DNA from 2 places in the Chitinophaga horti genome. Region 1 is predicted to be linked to the other one. Evidence: riboswitches for the same ligand, from Rfam matches in the RefSeq annotation. Region 1 holds a riboswitch; the other holds the start of a gene.
What was found. A riboswitch is a leader RNA that binds a small molecule or an ion and turns the genes downstream of it on or off. The one in region 1 is predicted to bind cobalamin.
Positions count from the first base shown of each region.

Region 2: linked by a shared signal. The riboswitch ahead of MKQ68_RS11615 (TonB-dependent receptor) and the one ahead of metE (5-methyltetrahydropteroyltriglutamate--homocysteine S-methyltransferase) in region 1 are both predicted to bind cobalamin.

Region 1 is NZ_CP107006.1:1,081,879-1,089,679, reverse strand. Features, by position in the region: gene MKQ68_RS04575 (hypothetical protein) at 1-332, opposite strand, end outside; gene MKQ68_RS04570 (hypothetical protein) at 332-670, opposite strand; gene MKQ68_RS04565 (RNA polymerase sigma factor) at 722-1,282, opposite strand; gene MKQ68_RS04560 (TonB-dependent receptor) at 1,347-4,190, opposite strand; cobalamin riboswitch at 4,336-4,534, shown strand; gene metE (5-methyltetrahydropteroyltriglutamate--homocysteine S-methyltransferase) at 4,693-6,999, shown strand; gene MKQ68_RS04550 (PAS domain-containing protein) at 7,039-7,530, shown strand; gene MKQ68_RS04545 (cysteine-rich CWC family protein) at 7,531-7,773, shown strand.
Region 2 is NZ_CP107006.1:2,872,958-2,880,758, forward strand. Features, by position in the region: gene MKQ68_RS11595 (RagB/SusD family nutrient uptake outer membrane protein) at 1-275, opposite strand, end outside; gene MKQ68_RS11600 (SusC/RagA family TonB-linked outer membrane protein) at 298-3,855, opposite strand; gene MKQ68_RS11605 (FecR family protein) at 4,116-5,264, opposite strand; gene MKQ68_RS11610 (RNA polymerase sigma factor) at 5,352-5,939, opposite strand; cobalamin riboswitch at 6,007-6,214, shown strand; gene MKQ68_RS11615 (TonB-dependent receptor) at 6,353-7,801, shown strand, end outside.

The DNA of each region.
Region 1 (7,801 bases):
GTGTCGCCATAACGGTTCACGACAGAATCGGCTACCCCGTCCAGGTACAACTGCTGGTAAAAACTGTCCTTCGCGGTACGCATTGCCATAAAGGAAGGTTTCATTTTTTCCCAGTGTTGCTCACGCAAATGATTATACGTATCCATCTGCTGTTTGCTAAAGCCTACTTCTTTTTCCAGGATCACGGCTACATCGTAACCGCCCCTGCCTTTGCCTTGCTTTTGCGGCGGCTGCGGCTTCAGGAAAACGAAGAAAACAAGCATCGCCACATTGGTGGCCAGCAGGATGACTACCAGGATACCGAGTATCCTGCTCTTAGTTGGCATCGTCATCAGGGCTCTGTTTTTTCATCTTCATAAAAAGTAACCACACCCAGGCTATACTCCTCTGCAAAAGCCTGCAGCGCTACCTGGTCCTGCCTGGCAGGTGCGGTATACCATTGTTTCAGCATCGTGGCGCCGTTGATCAGCAGTATCACCGCTATACCGGTAATGGCTACTGACGGGCGCGACATAAACCCGGCCAGGCGCTCCAGTAAACCGGGGCGCTCCTGCTGCATACGGGCTTGTAAACGCGTATAAAAGAAGTCGCCGGGCGTGGCCCGCTCACTTCCATCCATACTGTTCAGTACGGCATCTATCTCCTGCTCAATGTCTTTTCTCTTTCTCATACGGTACATATTTATTAGACGACAATCCGGGGAAAAACCTCCGCAGAATTTTCAACTTCTGTAATATTTTTCCAGCTGCTCCCGCAAGTTGGCCTTCGCACGATGCATGAGCCCCTCTACGGACGCCAGGCTGATTTCCAGCACGGCCGCAATCTCTTTGGCACTTAACCCTTCCAGCTTATGTAATACAAATACTGCCTTTTGATTTTCGGGCAGGCGGGCCATGGCACCAAACAACAACGCTGATCGCTCTTTATTGGCTAACGCTACACCCGGGTGGTGAAAGTCGGCAGGTTCCACCAAAGGTTCGTCGTTTAAACCGAACAGGCTGGTAATCTTTGCCCAGCGCTTTTTGCGGTTCTTTTTACGCAGATGGTCCAACGATTTGGTAACAGCTATACGGTAGAGCCAGGTGCTTACCTGCGCATCTCCCTTAAACGACGATATCGACTCAAAAGCCTGCATAAATACTTCCTGGGTCACATCTTCCGCATCTTGTGCATTTTGAAGGATACCAATAGCCGTATTGTACACCATGTCCTTACAGGTGTCCACCACGTTTTTGAAAGCAGCTGCATCGCCCTGCTTCAGATTTTCTATCAGACCCGTCAAATAGTGAAGTTGAACTTTTCTACTGCGACAGCGCCGCCCCCGTTACGGGAGCGGCTTGCCGGCTTTATGATCTTTTGCCGAAGTTTTTCAGCTTGTAAGTAAATGTAAGCATAAAATACTGGCGTAACACCATGGTGCTCACGTCCTCTATCACGTTACCATCCACCGTACGGCTGATCGCGCGGTTCTGGTTCAGGAGGTCAAATACGCTCAGTCGCAGCTCGCCTTTTTGTTCCTTCAGGAACTTCTTGCCCACACTGGCATTCCACAGCCAGTAAGATTGGTTGTAGCCGTCGGCCAACCCACTGTAATACTGGTTATTCAAGTCACTTGACAGGAACCAGCCGTTTTTGCTCAGCAGGTTCAGGCGCGCACTGGCTACATGGGAAAAGTAGTTATAATTCTGCGAAGGCTGCACGCTATTCTTCACCACGTTGTAGTTACCGGTGTACGATACCGTGTAGTCAATGTACTCACTCACATTGCTCGACAGCACCACACCACCGCTGTAGTTATAATTATCGGTCATGCTGGTTACCTGGTTAATGATGCCCGGTACATGCGAGTAGCTGATACCACCATTCACGTTCAGGTTCGTTTTGAGCGCCTTCAGCAGGATGCCATAGTTCAGGAAACCATTCAGGCTCCAGTAACCATCCAGGTTAACGGGTTTGGTTAACTGCGAACCGCGTTTCAGCGTATCGTTACTTACCACCAGTGAATCCCGGCCGCGCACCACGTACGTCGCGTTGGCCACATAGTCCTGGGTTTTCTGGAAGAACACGTTGGCTACAAAGCTGGAGCCGTTAGTGGTATTAGTGAAGTTATAACGGGTATTGAGGGTATTGGAATACTGCTGGTTCAGGTCCGGGTTACCGGTTGTCCAGAACAGCGGGTTATTTACATTGTATACGCCCTGCAACTGCGTGATGGAAGGCTGCGTGGTATTAGCGCGGTAGAACAAACGTACGCTGTTACGGTCGTTGAACTTCCAGCGCACCATCGCATTGGGCAGCACGTTGGTAAAGTTTTTACGGGTACGGGGTGTCATCGGGAAGGTTTGGTCGCCGTTCAGTTCTGAGTACTGATAGTTGGTGCCGACAGACAACATCTTGTCGCGATCGCCCAAACGATAGCTAACGCCACCACTCTGGGTCATGTAAGTATTGGAATATACGTTAGACAGCGTGGTGTCAAACTGCGAATATTTACTTTCCACATCGTCGAACAGGTAAGCCCTTTGGTCAGCGTTCGTTTTGGAGTAAGACGGGTTATAGCTGAACTGCAACTGTCCTTTTTGTCCCACTGGCTCGGTGTACGACACATTAGCCGACAACTGGTAGCCATCGCTCTTAGGAAGTGTGTGACGATCACTGGAATCGGACGGTTGTGCTACGTTGTTGGAAACATTAGTAGTGTATACCTGCTGATACGTTTCACCGTCACGTTTATTGAAACCAGTCGTTACACCCAGCGTAATCGTACGGCCGCGTTTTGCAAACGCATGGCGGTACAAAATATTATTGTTGAAGTTGAAACCTTTGTTTTCGTTAGCGCGCCTGTTGTAAGTAAGCGAGTATGCCTTTACCGGGTCGTAGCCGAGCGAACCTTCATTTAAGGTGTTGCTGCTGTTATCCTGGAAACTGATGTTCGGCGTAATGAACAACGTGTTCATCGAGTCGATCTTATATTCCAGTCGCAGGTTGATGCGATGGTTGTAGTTTTTGCTGTTGCTTTGTGCCGTTTCTTTATAGTAGGTAGAGGTGTCTGCACTCAGGATCGTTTGCCTGTCGGTGTTGGTCAGGTTTTCGTTGATGCTGTTGTTGAAGAAGTAGCTGCCCGTCACCTGCAACTTCTTGCCCCAGTTATCGGTAAAGTTGATGCCGAAGGAGTTGGTTTTGTTGTTACCGCTGGAGTTACCCACCATAAAGTTGCCGGCATTGCCGCCACCCCAGCCGCCTGCGCCGCCGCCGCCAAAGCCACCACGACCGCCACCGCCGCCACGACCACCGCCGCCGCGGCCACCACCAAATCCGCCGCCACCACCGGTAACGCCGAGAATGTCTTGCATAGAGAAGTTCTGCTGGTTGATGTTGTTAGCCATCCCGATAATGGAAATACGGCGGTCGCCGTTGAAGATGTTGAGGTTACCACCTGCGCTGTAACGATCATCCGTACCGTAACCGGCAAACACCTTACCGAACTGCGAAGCCCGCATGCTGCCATTGGTGACGATGTTGATCGTTTTCATAGAGTTACCGTCGTCGAATCCGGTGAACTGTGCCTGGTCGCTCAGTTTATCGAACACCTCAATTTTGCTGATCACTTCTGCCGGCAGGTTACGCAGGGCAAGTGTTGCATCTTCCCCGAAATACTCCTTACCGTCCAGCAACACCTTACGTACATTTTCGCCATGTGCCTTTACCGTACCGTTTTCTACCGTAATGCCCGGCATCTTGGTCACCAGGTCTTCGCCCGATGCATCCGGATTAGTTTTAAAAGCCGCTGCATTATACTGTGTGGTATCACCCTTTTGCTGTGCTGGTGGTACCTGGCCTTTCACGGTTACAGCCTTCAGGTCGCGGGCGCCCTCTATCATGTATTGCACACCCATATCAGCCGAGGCTGGCTCCAGCATGAATGCCTTGCTGTACTCGCTGAACCCGATAGACGTAACGGTAAGTAATACGAGCTGCGGCTTCATGCCTTTTATTTCGAAAGAACCGTTTCTGTCGGTTACCGCGTTAAATTTATAAGTGGAGTCCTGGGGAGAGGTAACCCGCACCGTAGCGCCGCGTACCGGGGCCTCGCCGGCCTTGTTCTTAAAAGTGCCCTTCAGTATGAGGTCCTGCGCCTGTGCGCCCAGTGCCAGTAAGGTAAAAACGATGATCGCCGTTATCTGCCGCATAAAATTTGTTGGTGTTCGTTTGTTATTATGTATTGGACGATAATGCTTTTAAAAACCTTCGCTGCTTTCGATATTTATTTTTTAGCCATATATGCCTTTGGAATTGATGGCGCGTAGTGCTATCTTTGTTGCCTTAGTTCTTTAATTTTCTCTTCCACAGTGAGGTAAGCGGTGAAAGCCGCTTTTAATAAGGAACCGTGTGTAAATCACGGGCTGTCGCGCAACTGTAAGTAACATACCTGAGTTGTTGCCTGAAACAAGTTCCATTGTGCCATTCCATAAGGCATGAGAAGGACGGCAATAACGTTACAAGCCAGGATACTTGCCCTACTGTTCAAGACCAATGCTTTCGCGCAATGAAGCATAGTCAGGACCCAATTTCCCAAGCACAGGCCATGCCATTTTGTGCCTGACAGGGAAACCTGTGTCCCCTATCTCACTTCCGAAAGCATACCGAAAACTGAAGGAACATTATTTCATAATGTTTAAATGTTTTATGCGTATGCTCAAGAACAACCTCGGCTACCCGCGTGTGGGGGCCAACAGGCAACTGAAAAAAGCCTGTGAACAATACTGGCAGCAAAAGATCACTGCCGGTGAACTGATCCAAACCGCCCGACTGCTCCAGGAAGAACACTGGAACCTTCAGCAGGCCGCGGGCATCGACCTCATTCCCTGCAACGACTTCAGCTTTTATGACCAGGTGCTCGACGCCAGCCTGCTCGTGGGTAATATCCCGCAGCGCTATGCGGCCGTGGTTACAGACGTAAAAGGCAACACGGAGCTTGACCTGTACTTCGCCATGGCGCGGGGTTACCAGCAAAACGGGCTGGACGTAAAGGCCATGGAAATGACCAAGTGGTTCGATACGAACTACCATTACATTGTGCCGGAGTTCACGGCCAAACAGGAATTTCGCCTCTTTTCCCAAAAGCTGTTCGCGGAGTTCAGCGGCGCCAAACACGCGTTAGGCCGCGTGCCTAAACCGGTATTGATCGGCCCTGTGTCGTACCTCCTGCTGGGCAAGGAAAAAGAAGCCGGCTTCCAGCGTATTGACCTGATCCGCAAACTTGTACCCGTGTACATCGAAGCCCTGCAACGTTTGCAGTCGCTCGGCGCCGAATGGGTGCAGCTGGACGAGCCCTTCCTGGCCATGGACCTCGCCGACAAAGACCGCCAGGCTTACGAGTGGGCTTACAAAGAGATCCGCAAGGCCTGCAAAGGATTAAAGCTGCTCGTCGCCACTTACTTCGGTGACCTGCGCGAAAACCTGCCACTGGCGGTAAACCTGCCTGTATGTGCCCTGCACCTCGACCTGGTACGGGCACCGCAACAGCTGGCAGCCGCGCTCCCACTACTACCTCCACAGCTCACGCTTTCACTGGGCGTGGTAGATGGCCGTAACATCTGGAAAAACAATTACGATGCATCACTCGCACTCATTCAACAAGCGGTAGCCGCTATTGGTACCGATCGGGTAATGATCGCGCCGAGCTGCTCGTTACTCCACACCCCCTTCGACCTGGAGGCAGAAACGGCGATACAACCAGGAATCAAAAACTGGATGGCCTTCGCCAAACAGAAGCTGCAGGAGGTAAAGGAACTGCACGCCATCGCGCACGGCGCCACCGAACTGCTCGCCCCTAACCAGGCCGCCATTGCAGCACGCAGCACGTCTCCGCTCATTCACCAGGCAGCCGTAAAAGCCAGGACAGCCGCCATCGGCCCTAAAGATGATCAACGCGCGAGCGAGTTCCGCGTACGGCAGGAGTTACAAAAACAGCGCTTTAAACTGCCGCTGTTCCCGACTACGACGATCGGTTCCTTCCCGCAAACAGACGACATCCGCCAGTTGCGTGCGCGCCTGAAGAAAGGTGAACTCTCCACTGCGGAATACGATGCGGAAATAGAAAAAGCCACCATCAACGTGATCCGCGTGCAGGAAGAGATCGGGCTGGACGTACTCGTGCATGGCGAGTTTGAGCGGAACGACATGGTGGAATACTTCGGCGAACTGCTGAACGGCTTCCTGTTCACTAAAAACGGGTGGGTACAAAGTTACGGCAGCCGTTGTGTGAAGCCGCCGGTGATATACGGCGATGTAAGCCGTACGGCCGACATGACCGTGCGCTGGAGCCGCTTTGCGCAGGAGCAAACAAGCAAACCGATGAAGGGCATGCTCACGGGGCCGGTAACGATCCTGCAATGGTCTTTTGTGCGCGACGATCAGCCACGTTCCGAAACCACGTTCCAGATTGCACTGGCTATCCGCGATGAAGTGGTGGCGCTGGAAAAGGCGGGCATTCATATCATACAGATAGACGAGCCTGCGATTCGCGAAGGGTTGCCGTTGCGGAAACAGGACCAGCCAACGTATCTCGACTGGGCCGTGAAAGCGTTCCGTATATCGGCCAGTGGTGTGAAGGATGATACGCAGGTGCACACGCACATGTGTTACAGCGACTTTAACGACATCATCGAACACATTGCCGCAATGGATGCCGATGTGATCACGATCGAAACGTCGCGTTCGCAGATGGAACTATTGGATGCCTTTGCCGGCTTCCGCTACCCGAACGAGATCGGGCCTGGTGTGTACGACATTCACTCGCCCCGCGTACCGGGTGTGGAAGAGATGGCCGCATTGCTGGAAAAAGCGGCGCAGTTGTTGCCGATACAAAACGTGTGGGTAAACCCCGACTGCGGACTTAAAACCCGCAAGTGGCCTGAAACCAAAGCCGCCCTCATCAACATGGTGCAGGCTGCTGCCAAGGCGAGGGAAGTGGTAAAACAACAAGTAACCATCTAAATATCCGGCCGCATTGCTAAATTGCAGTGCGGCCTTTTTATGAAAACAACAGCTAAACAATCCAGCCCAAGGTTTAATGCCCCGCTCATGAGCTGGGACATTTTCATTTCCTATTACCATCGCAACCTGAAACTGGGCAGTGATGTACAGGAGCTGGACAAGCTCGCTGCGGATCAAAACTGGCACCTGAGGTGGGATTTTGCCCAGGCGCTGCTCCGGGACAACAAACTGGTGATCGTAACTGACCCCGAACGCCAGATTTTATTCATAAGCAGTAACTTGTGGGAGATTACAGGGTATAGTGCGGACGCGGTGTTGCATCAACAACTGAAACAGTTCCGGAATAAAGACAGCGACGCCTCGATGATCGAGCAGATGACCCGGGCCATCGCGGCACAGCAGCCATTCGAGACCGAGTTTACCGTACACTCGCAAACCGGCCGCCCCTTCCCTACCCGGTTAGAAAGCTTTCCGTTGATGAATCAACAGGGCGAACTGGTGAATTATATTATTTTCTTAAAAGCGCTTTAGATGCCGTGTCACGAAACCAAATACTGCCAGCGATGTAATGCTCCCTTTGAATGTAAAGTGGGCAACATCCTCCAATGCCAGTGTAACGGGATCGAGCTGAATGCGGAGATGCGCGAACACATCGCCGGCGCCTATACGGAATGCCTGTGCCGCAAGTGCCTGCTGGATATTCAGCAGGAGTACCGCAATAAGCCGCTGAAGGAAAAACTGCTCCGCCTCTTCTCTTTTCGTAGAAGCCGCTAAAGACGCACGCCGCCTTTCCCCACAGCCG
Region 2 (7,801 bases), 1.8 Mb from region 1:
CGGCTGGTACCTTCTTCCCACATGTAATTGATACGCGACAATTGCGAGTAGTTCAGGTTTTCCTGGCGTTCGTAATAATCGTTCAGTAACAACGTAGCCTGCGCAATCGGGAAACGCTGATTGGTATATTCATCGCGCATCAGTGCCTCGAAATCGGCCAGTGTTTTAGGGATTTTACGCCCCTTCGGCACCACGTCGAGGTAATCGTTACAACTGCTTAACACGGTGGCGAACAGCAGCACGAATGGTATAAAAACAGTGAATTTACACTTCATGATCATTTCTTTTCGTTCATAACTAAAATCCGAGATACAGGCCCCATACATAGTTTGGCCTTCTATAGCCGCCCATCAGAAATTTGGCATCCTTATCCGCCGCCAGCGTAAATAAGTTTTCGACGTTAAACTGCAGGCGCGCACTTTGCATGAAAGCCTTCGCTATTATCGCCTGCGGCACATTCCATGCGAGCGAAATATTACTCAGGCGAATATTGCGGGCGTTCAGCACATTGATGGAGGAATTAGCGTACAGTGTATAAGTATCTGAGTTGAAGTCGGGATCTTCTGCAAATAAGGCCTTCGGCACATTCGTCCGCAGCTCGTCGCCCGGTTCCCGCCAACGGTCTGTGATACGCTTGTGCACGGAGCCGAACTGTGTCATGTAACTGAATACATTGTAATTGTATTCGTTATTCAACATCGGCAGGTTGCTATTACGCATTTTATGCCCGCCTTCATAAGTAAGCAGGAAAGCCAGTGTAAGCCCTTTGTAACTGAGGGCGCTGTTAAACGAGCCGCTGTAAATGGGCACCGTGGTACCACTGTACTTCACCGCAGCCAGGTTGGGCGGCGATACCAATGCTTTATTCTTCGTTTCGTCGTACACCTGCGGCAGGCCCTCTTCATTTAAGCCGGCCCACTCATAGCTGTAAATAGCATTAAACGGGTTACCTACGCGCGGATACGCCTCCGGGTAATCCATCTGGTAGATGTACATCGGCGCTTCCACCTTTACGTGAGTCACTTTATTGCGGTTGAAGGCAAAAAGGCCTGTCACGTTCCAGTTCCAGTCTTTGCTTTTTATTATATCTGCGGATACGGTTACTTCTACGCCATGGTTGGTCATTTCTCCGTTATTGATCTGGTAGGTGGCAAAACCAAAACCTTCCGTAGGTACGCCCATGGTATTCGCCAGCAGGTCTTTGCCTTTCTTGTTATAGTAATCCACCGAACCGGTAATACGGTTATTGTACATCGCGAAATCTACCCCCACGTTGCCTGTAAAGGTACGTTCCCACGACAGCAGCGGGTTGGGCCGACTGGCAATTGATCCCTCCAGGCCCCCCAGCTGGTTGTTGCTGTAATAGAAAGCAGTCATGTATGGGGCTGAGTTTTTAGCGATATTTCCGCCCAAACCATACGAGCCGCGCAGTTTCAGGAAGGAAACGAAACCGGGTGTAAAGAAGTTTTCCCGGTAGATGTTCCAGCCAAGCCCCACCGACCATAACGGTTTGCGTTGATAACGGGCGTCGGTACCCCAGAGGTTCGACCGATCCCAGCGAAGACTACCGCTCACCAGGTACTTATCGTCGTACGAATAACCTGCATTACCGTAAAACGACACAAAACGGTTGATTGTTTCCTGGTCGTAGCCAAGGTCCCGGGCAGAGAAACTGCCATTAAAGAACAGGCCTTGCGCTCTCGCGAGGTCAGCGGCATTCACGAGATCGTAACTCAGCACGTCCGGATCATAGTTGTATTGTGTTTGCTCGTTAAATTCCAGCTTAGCGTGGCGAGTTTCCGAACCAAAGATGGCAGTCAGGTTATGTTTACCGAAACTACGGTCGATGTTCAATTGCTGGCGGAAAGTATATGCGCTGCTTTGCCTTGAATTACGGTTGTAAATGTGGCCATAGGGCAGTTTATAAAAGAACCCTTCAGCGGCCGTATAACCTGCAAAACTGTTTACGCGATTGCGCACGTAGTAGCTGTTTTTATCGTAGAGGCGACTAAAGCGCTGGTTATTATTTTCATACTGAAAAGATGACTGGTAACTGATCCAATCTGCAAACCGAACTTCCAGCCGCGCAACACTGCGACTGTTAAACGACTTATTATGCCCGATATTACGACTGATCTCATCCAGCGGTGTTACATTGGCACTGTACAAACCATACTGGTCGATGATCGACAGATCATTTACGCTTAAGCGCGAGCTGGCCAGGGAGGTGAAATGTGAGCCATCGGCATTCACCAATCTGTCATATGGCATCACCGTATATCCCGGCGACAGCGCATTAAATGCTTGTTCACGGCTATCACCGGCAAGCAGGTAGGTGCCCACTTCGAGATCGAGCCATTTGGTAAGGTGGGCGGTGTTGCGGATATTGATGCCGAGGTTCCGGTCGCTGGCATAACGATCTTCCAGCGCATCGTCGCGGTAAGTAGCCGAGGCGTAGAATGCGTTTTTTTCCCCCGCGCTGGCAATACTTACGTTATGTTGCTGCAGGAAAGTGTTACGTTTGGCATAACGCGCCATATCATCATAGTAATTGTAACCACCGGCGGCCAGTGACGCCAGTTTCGCATCCAGCTGTTGTTGCGTGATGTTGCCTGCATAAAAATCGAAGTATGCATTGGCGCCCTGGTTGATGTATGCTTTATTGTCCAGCATCGATTGTGCGTACGACGCGGCATCCGGCCCCTGTAAGCCAGGATTACCTGCGGCCCATTCTTTTTCCAGCTCCACCAGGTCGGCCGCATTTGCCCTGTTACCGGTGTAAAAATTATACGGCTGAAACGTGAACGTACTCGAAGCATTTACCTGCGGACGTCCCTTCTTTGCTTTTTTGGTAACGATCACGATCACACCGTTAGCCGCGCGGGCACCGTAAATCGACGCAGCAGCGGCATCTTTCAGCACTGTTATTTTTTCTATATCCTCCAGGTTAAGGCCTGGCAAGGCTTCTGTAATATCACCAAACGAATTGAGCGAAGTGTTTTCCACGGGCAAACCGTCTACCACGTATAAAGGCGACGTGACCCCGTTCATGGAAGTAGTGCCGCGGATGAGACCATTGTTGTAACCGGCCACACGCCCTTCCAGCAGGGAGTTGAGATTGCTGAGCCGCTGCTGTTGCAGTACTCCCGCAGTAACCGTAGCGAATGCACCCGTAGCACGCTCCTTACTTAGCGTTTGATACCCGGTGGCGTAACTGTTGATCACCACCGCTTCCAGCGAATCGGTAAGCTGTTCCATCACTACTTCAAAACTGATGGCAGCCGGTTCGTTAGTCAATGTTTTAACGCCCGCAACCGCACTCCCGTTCAACAAGCGCGACAAACTGATCTCTCTCGACTTGAATCCCAGCGAGGATACCTGTAACACCGCGTTCTCACTCACCCGCTCCAGCGTAAACATGCCATTGGCATTGGTGGAGGCGCCGGTGGTGAGTCCGCGCAGGCGCACCGAGGCGCCGGGTAAAGGTTCACGATCGTTCGTAAAAACAATACCCGACACCTTCAGTTCGCGGGGTTGCTGTGGCGCAGTAATTGCTTCCACAGGCTTCTCTGAAAGAAAAATGGTTTGTACCGATATGCGGTACTTTAATGGTTGGTTTTTGAGCACTTCGTCGAGGAACGCCGGCAACGGCATATCGCGGGCATCAATGGTTACAGGCGGCCTGTTTTTCAACAGACTTTTGTTATACATCACTACGAAGCCGGCCTGTTTTTTTATGGCAGAAAACACCTTTTCGAGCGGCACCTCCTTTCCTGAGAAGGTAATACGTTGTGAGGCGACTTTGGCTGATACGTGCATGCACAGCACGAGTAAAAGAAAACTGGTTAATCTCATGATCCGCAGCATTTGATGGAGAGGGCGCTGCGTTCCGGCAGATGCGCCGGTATTGCTGCCTGCCCCAGGTAACAGGTACAATGCCCGGCCAGGAGCGTGCGTACGCCACCGCCCTCCAATAACACATTTTTGCATAAATTGCAGTGGTTTTGGTTGAAAAATGTTGTGAGATACAATTTTATACCTGACCCTTATTACACCGGAAGTGACGCCAATCACTTCCGGCTTTTACAGGCCGGTTTACGTCTAAAGTTGTGTTATTACGGTAATATCACCAGCCTCCTGCCAGCTTCCATCCTGAATTTGATCTTTAATTCTTCCAATCCGATAAGTACGCCCGACAAAGGTTCATTGCGGCTCATTTCACCGCCGAGGGTAATGTCAGGCACTTTTCCTTCATATACGATATCGAGGTCGTACCAGCGCGCCAATTCGCGCATCACATCCTCTAATTTCCTGTCCTCAAAATTGAACAAGCCGTTCTTCCAGGCCATCACAGCGTCTACGTGCGCGTTTTGCACCACCTGCAACTGCCCATTACCCAGGTTCGCCTGCTGGCCGGGCCGCAGCACGACCGGTTCGTCATTGCCTGTAACGCTTACCTTGCCATCCAGCAAAGTGGTGCTGGCGATCTTCTCATCCAGGTAGGCTTTTATGTTAAAGCGGGTGCCTAATACTTTTATTTCCGAGGATTGATTTACCTGCACGGTAAATGGTTGCGCATCATTCTTCGCCACTTCGAAATAGGCCTCGCCTGAAACTTCCACGCGGCGTTCTGCGCCTGTAAAAGCAACGGGGAATTTGATCATAGTTGCTGAGTTGAGCCAAACCCTGGTACCGTCTGGCAGCAGTAGCGAAAACTGGCGGCCGCGCGGGGTGTTAACGGTATTGAAACGGACTGCATCCGCTTTACCAGATTGCTCATCGTAGGCCAGCTGCCCTTTCAGTAAACGAATACGGCTACCACCCTGTCGCGCCACTTCTCCGTCGGGCAAACTGTCGAGCAACACTTGTTCGCCGTTATCGAGGGTGAGTATGGCGCCTTCCCTGCCGGGCAACACGTCTTGTATGGTAGTGACGGCCAAATCAGGGGCGGCTTTTTGCGCGGGCTTTAACCAGATATAGGTAGCAGTGCCACCAAGCAACAATATAGCTGCCGCAGCCCAGCCCCATCGCCGCATAAAATGCACCCGGTGTACCGGTGCTACCGGCCGTGGCACAGGTATACGCTCCAGTTCACTGAGCTGTGCCGACAGCCAGTCGTTATCGGCAAAAGCATCCGCCAACTGCCGGTTCGCGGGATGTTCGTCCATCCACAACGACAGCTGTTGCTCCTCTTCGGGCGTAATGCTGCCATCCAGCTTCTTCAGGAGCCACCGCTCCAGCCTATCTATGCGATGTTGGTCCATACAGGTAAAGATGCCGGCCAAAATGACGAGCCTCCATGTATACCACAAGGAAGCTGGCGTTTTAACCAAAGGATCTGAAAAATAATTTTAGAAAGTCTTAAGCAGGAGTAATAATGCGAAGAACCCTTTATCCGACAGGCGGAAGCGCAACAGCTTCAGGGCGCGGGACTTCTGGTTCAGCACCGTTTGAGGAGAAATGCCTAACTGTTCGGCCACTGCCGCGGTAGACATCTTCTTTATAAATAGTAGTTTAAAAACGTTCCCACACTGTTCCGGCAGCCGGTCGATCTCATTAAACACCTCTGCCAGCACCCTGGATTTCAGCATTTCCAAGTCGGCCTTTTCTTCCCCTTCGGGAGACAGGTACAACAGTTCCTGGTGAGAAAGCTCGTGCCGGTCGCGTGCTTTCAGGTAGTTGAAGCAGCTGTTACGCACGCTTACATACAGAAATGACTTGATATCTGATAAGTTATCGAAGTCGGTCCGTTTGTTAAACAGTTTGATCATGCTTTCCTGTGCGATATCTTCCGCCTCTCCCTCGTGTTCAATGATCTGCCGGGCGAAGTATACCAGGCCACGATAGTACTTCTCATACAATGCAGCCGTGCCGGCCCCGGTACCTTCCCTGAAAAGCCGGATCAATTCGATTTCACTATACGGTTGATTGGTCTGCAAAACGTGCGCTGGATTACTTTGGCTGGCAAGCTATAAATAATGCGGGAGAAAACTCAATATTTTTACCTACTTTCACGCCGCAATTGGTTTTTAACGGTGCGTTCAGCCCGTTAAAATTAATAGGGAATCAGGTGCAAATCCTGAGCAGACCCGCTACTGTAAGTTCTGTTGAACACTTCGACATCCTCATTGCCACTGTTTTTGGTATACTAAGAACGGGAAGGCCGTCGAAAGTGAGAACAAGCCAGGAGACCTGCCACTGCAGATAGATTAAAGCCTTCGCGGATGAGGCTTTAATACATGAAACTGAAATGATTTCAGCTGTTTATTGTCGTATCCCATCCAGCCACCTGCTGGGAAATTAACTATTGATGTATATATCAGTTACATCAAAAGCGTTGCTATTAGCGCTTTTGACATCTATTTGTATCAACCTGTACGGGCAGTCTGTCCCGAAGGATACTGCTGCCGTAAAAACGCTTCGTGGAGTTACGATCTACACATCTTCCTATAAAGAAATTATTCCCGCGCAACAACTGCATGGCGAACAGCTTAAAAGCCTGAACAGCTTCTCCGTTGCCGATGCCATCCGGTACTTTGCCGGTGTGCAGGTAAAGGATTACGGCGGTATTGGCGGCCTTAAAACCGTAGATATGCGCAGTATGGGCACCAACCATATGGGCGTGTTTTACGATGGCATACAATTAGGCAATGCGCAAAACGGGCAGATCGACCTGGGCAAGTTCTCGATGGACAATATCGAATCGATCTCCGTGTATAATGGCCAGAAGAGTGAGATCTTTCAACCCGCCAGGGATTATGGATCGTCGGGTACCATCTATCTTCGCAGCCGCAAGCCAGTATTCGATTCTGCACAAAGCACGCACATTAAAGGCGTGTATAAAACCGGCTCGTTCGACCTGGTAAACCCTTCGCTGTTATTCGAGCAAAAGATCACCAGCAACGTGAACGCTTCGTTCAGCGGGGAGTATATAAAGTCATCGGGGCGGTACCCCTTCCGCTACAAACGCGTATTTCATGATTCCAAAGACGTAGCCTGGGACACCACTGCCATCCGGCAGAACGGCGATATTGAAGGCTTGCGCCTCGAGAGCGGCCTGTATGGCAACATTAGCCGCGGCTTCTGGAGTGCTAAAGCATACTTCTATAACGCTGAAAGAGGTATACCCGGCGCCATCGTGAACAACGTCTGGAAACGCTCGCAGCGCCAGTGGGACCGCAACCTCTTCCTGCAGGGATCTTTTCAGAAGAATGTGCTGCCGAAGTACGACATCCAGGTCAACGCCAAGTACGCCAACGATTACATGCGTTACCTGAACCCCGATACGACTTTGATGTACCTGGACAACAACTTCCGGCAGCAGGAATGGTACGCATCCGTGGCGAACAAATACAGCATCACGAAAAAGATCGACATCAACCTTTCTACCGATTTCCAGTATAACACCCTTAGCTCTAACCTAGACGGCTTCGTATTTCCCGAGCGGTTTACGTCCCTGGTCGCACTGGCCGGTGCGGCGGAACTGGGTAAAGTAAAGATGCAGGCCAGTGTGTTAGGCACCTTTATACATGAACGAATTAACCGTGGCAACACCTCCGCCGGTGATGGAGCGGTAGCAGCGCCCGCCAAAAGAGAACTGACGCCTGCGGTGTTCTTCTCCTACAAGCCGTTTACGAAAGCTGACTTCAACATCCGGGCCTTTTATAAAAACATCTTCCGGATGCCGACTTTCAATGACCTCTATTACACCGACATAGGCAACATCGCGCTGGAACCGGAGTACACACATCAATACAACCTTGGGGCCACCTACCAAAAGAGTCTTAAAAACGGCCTGCTG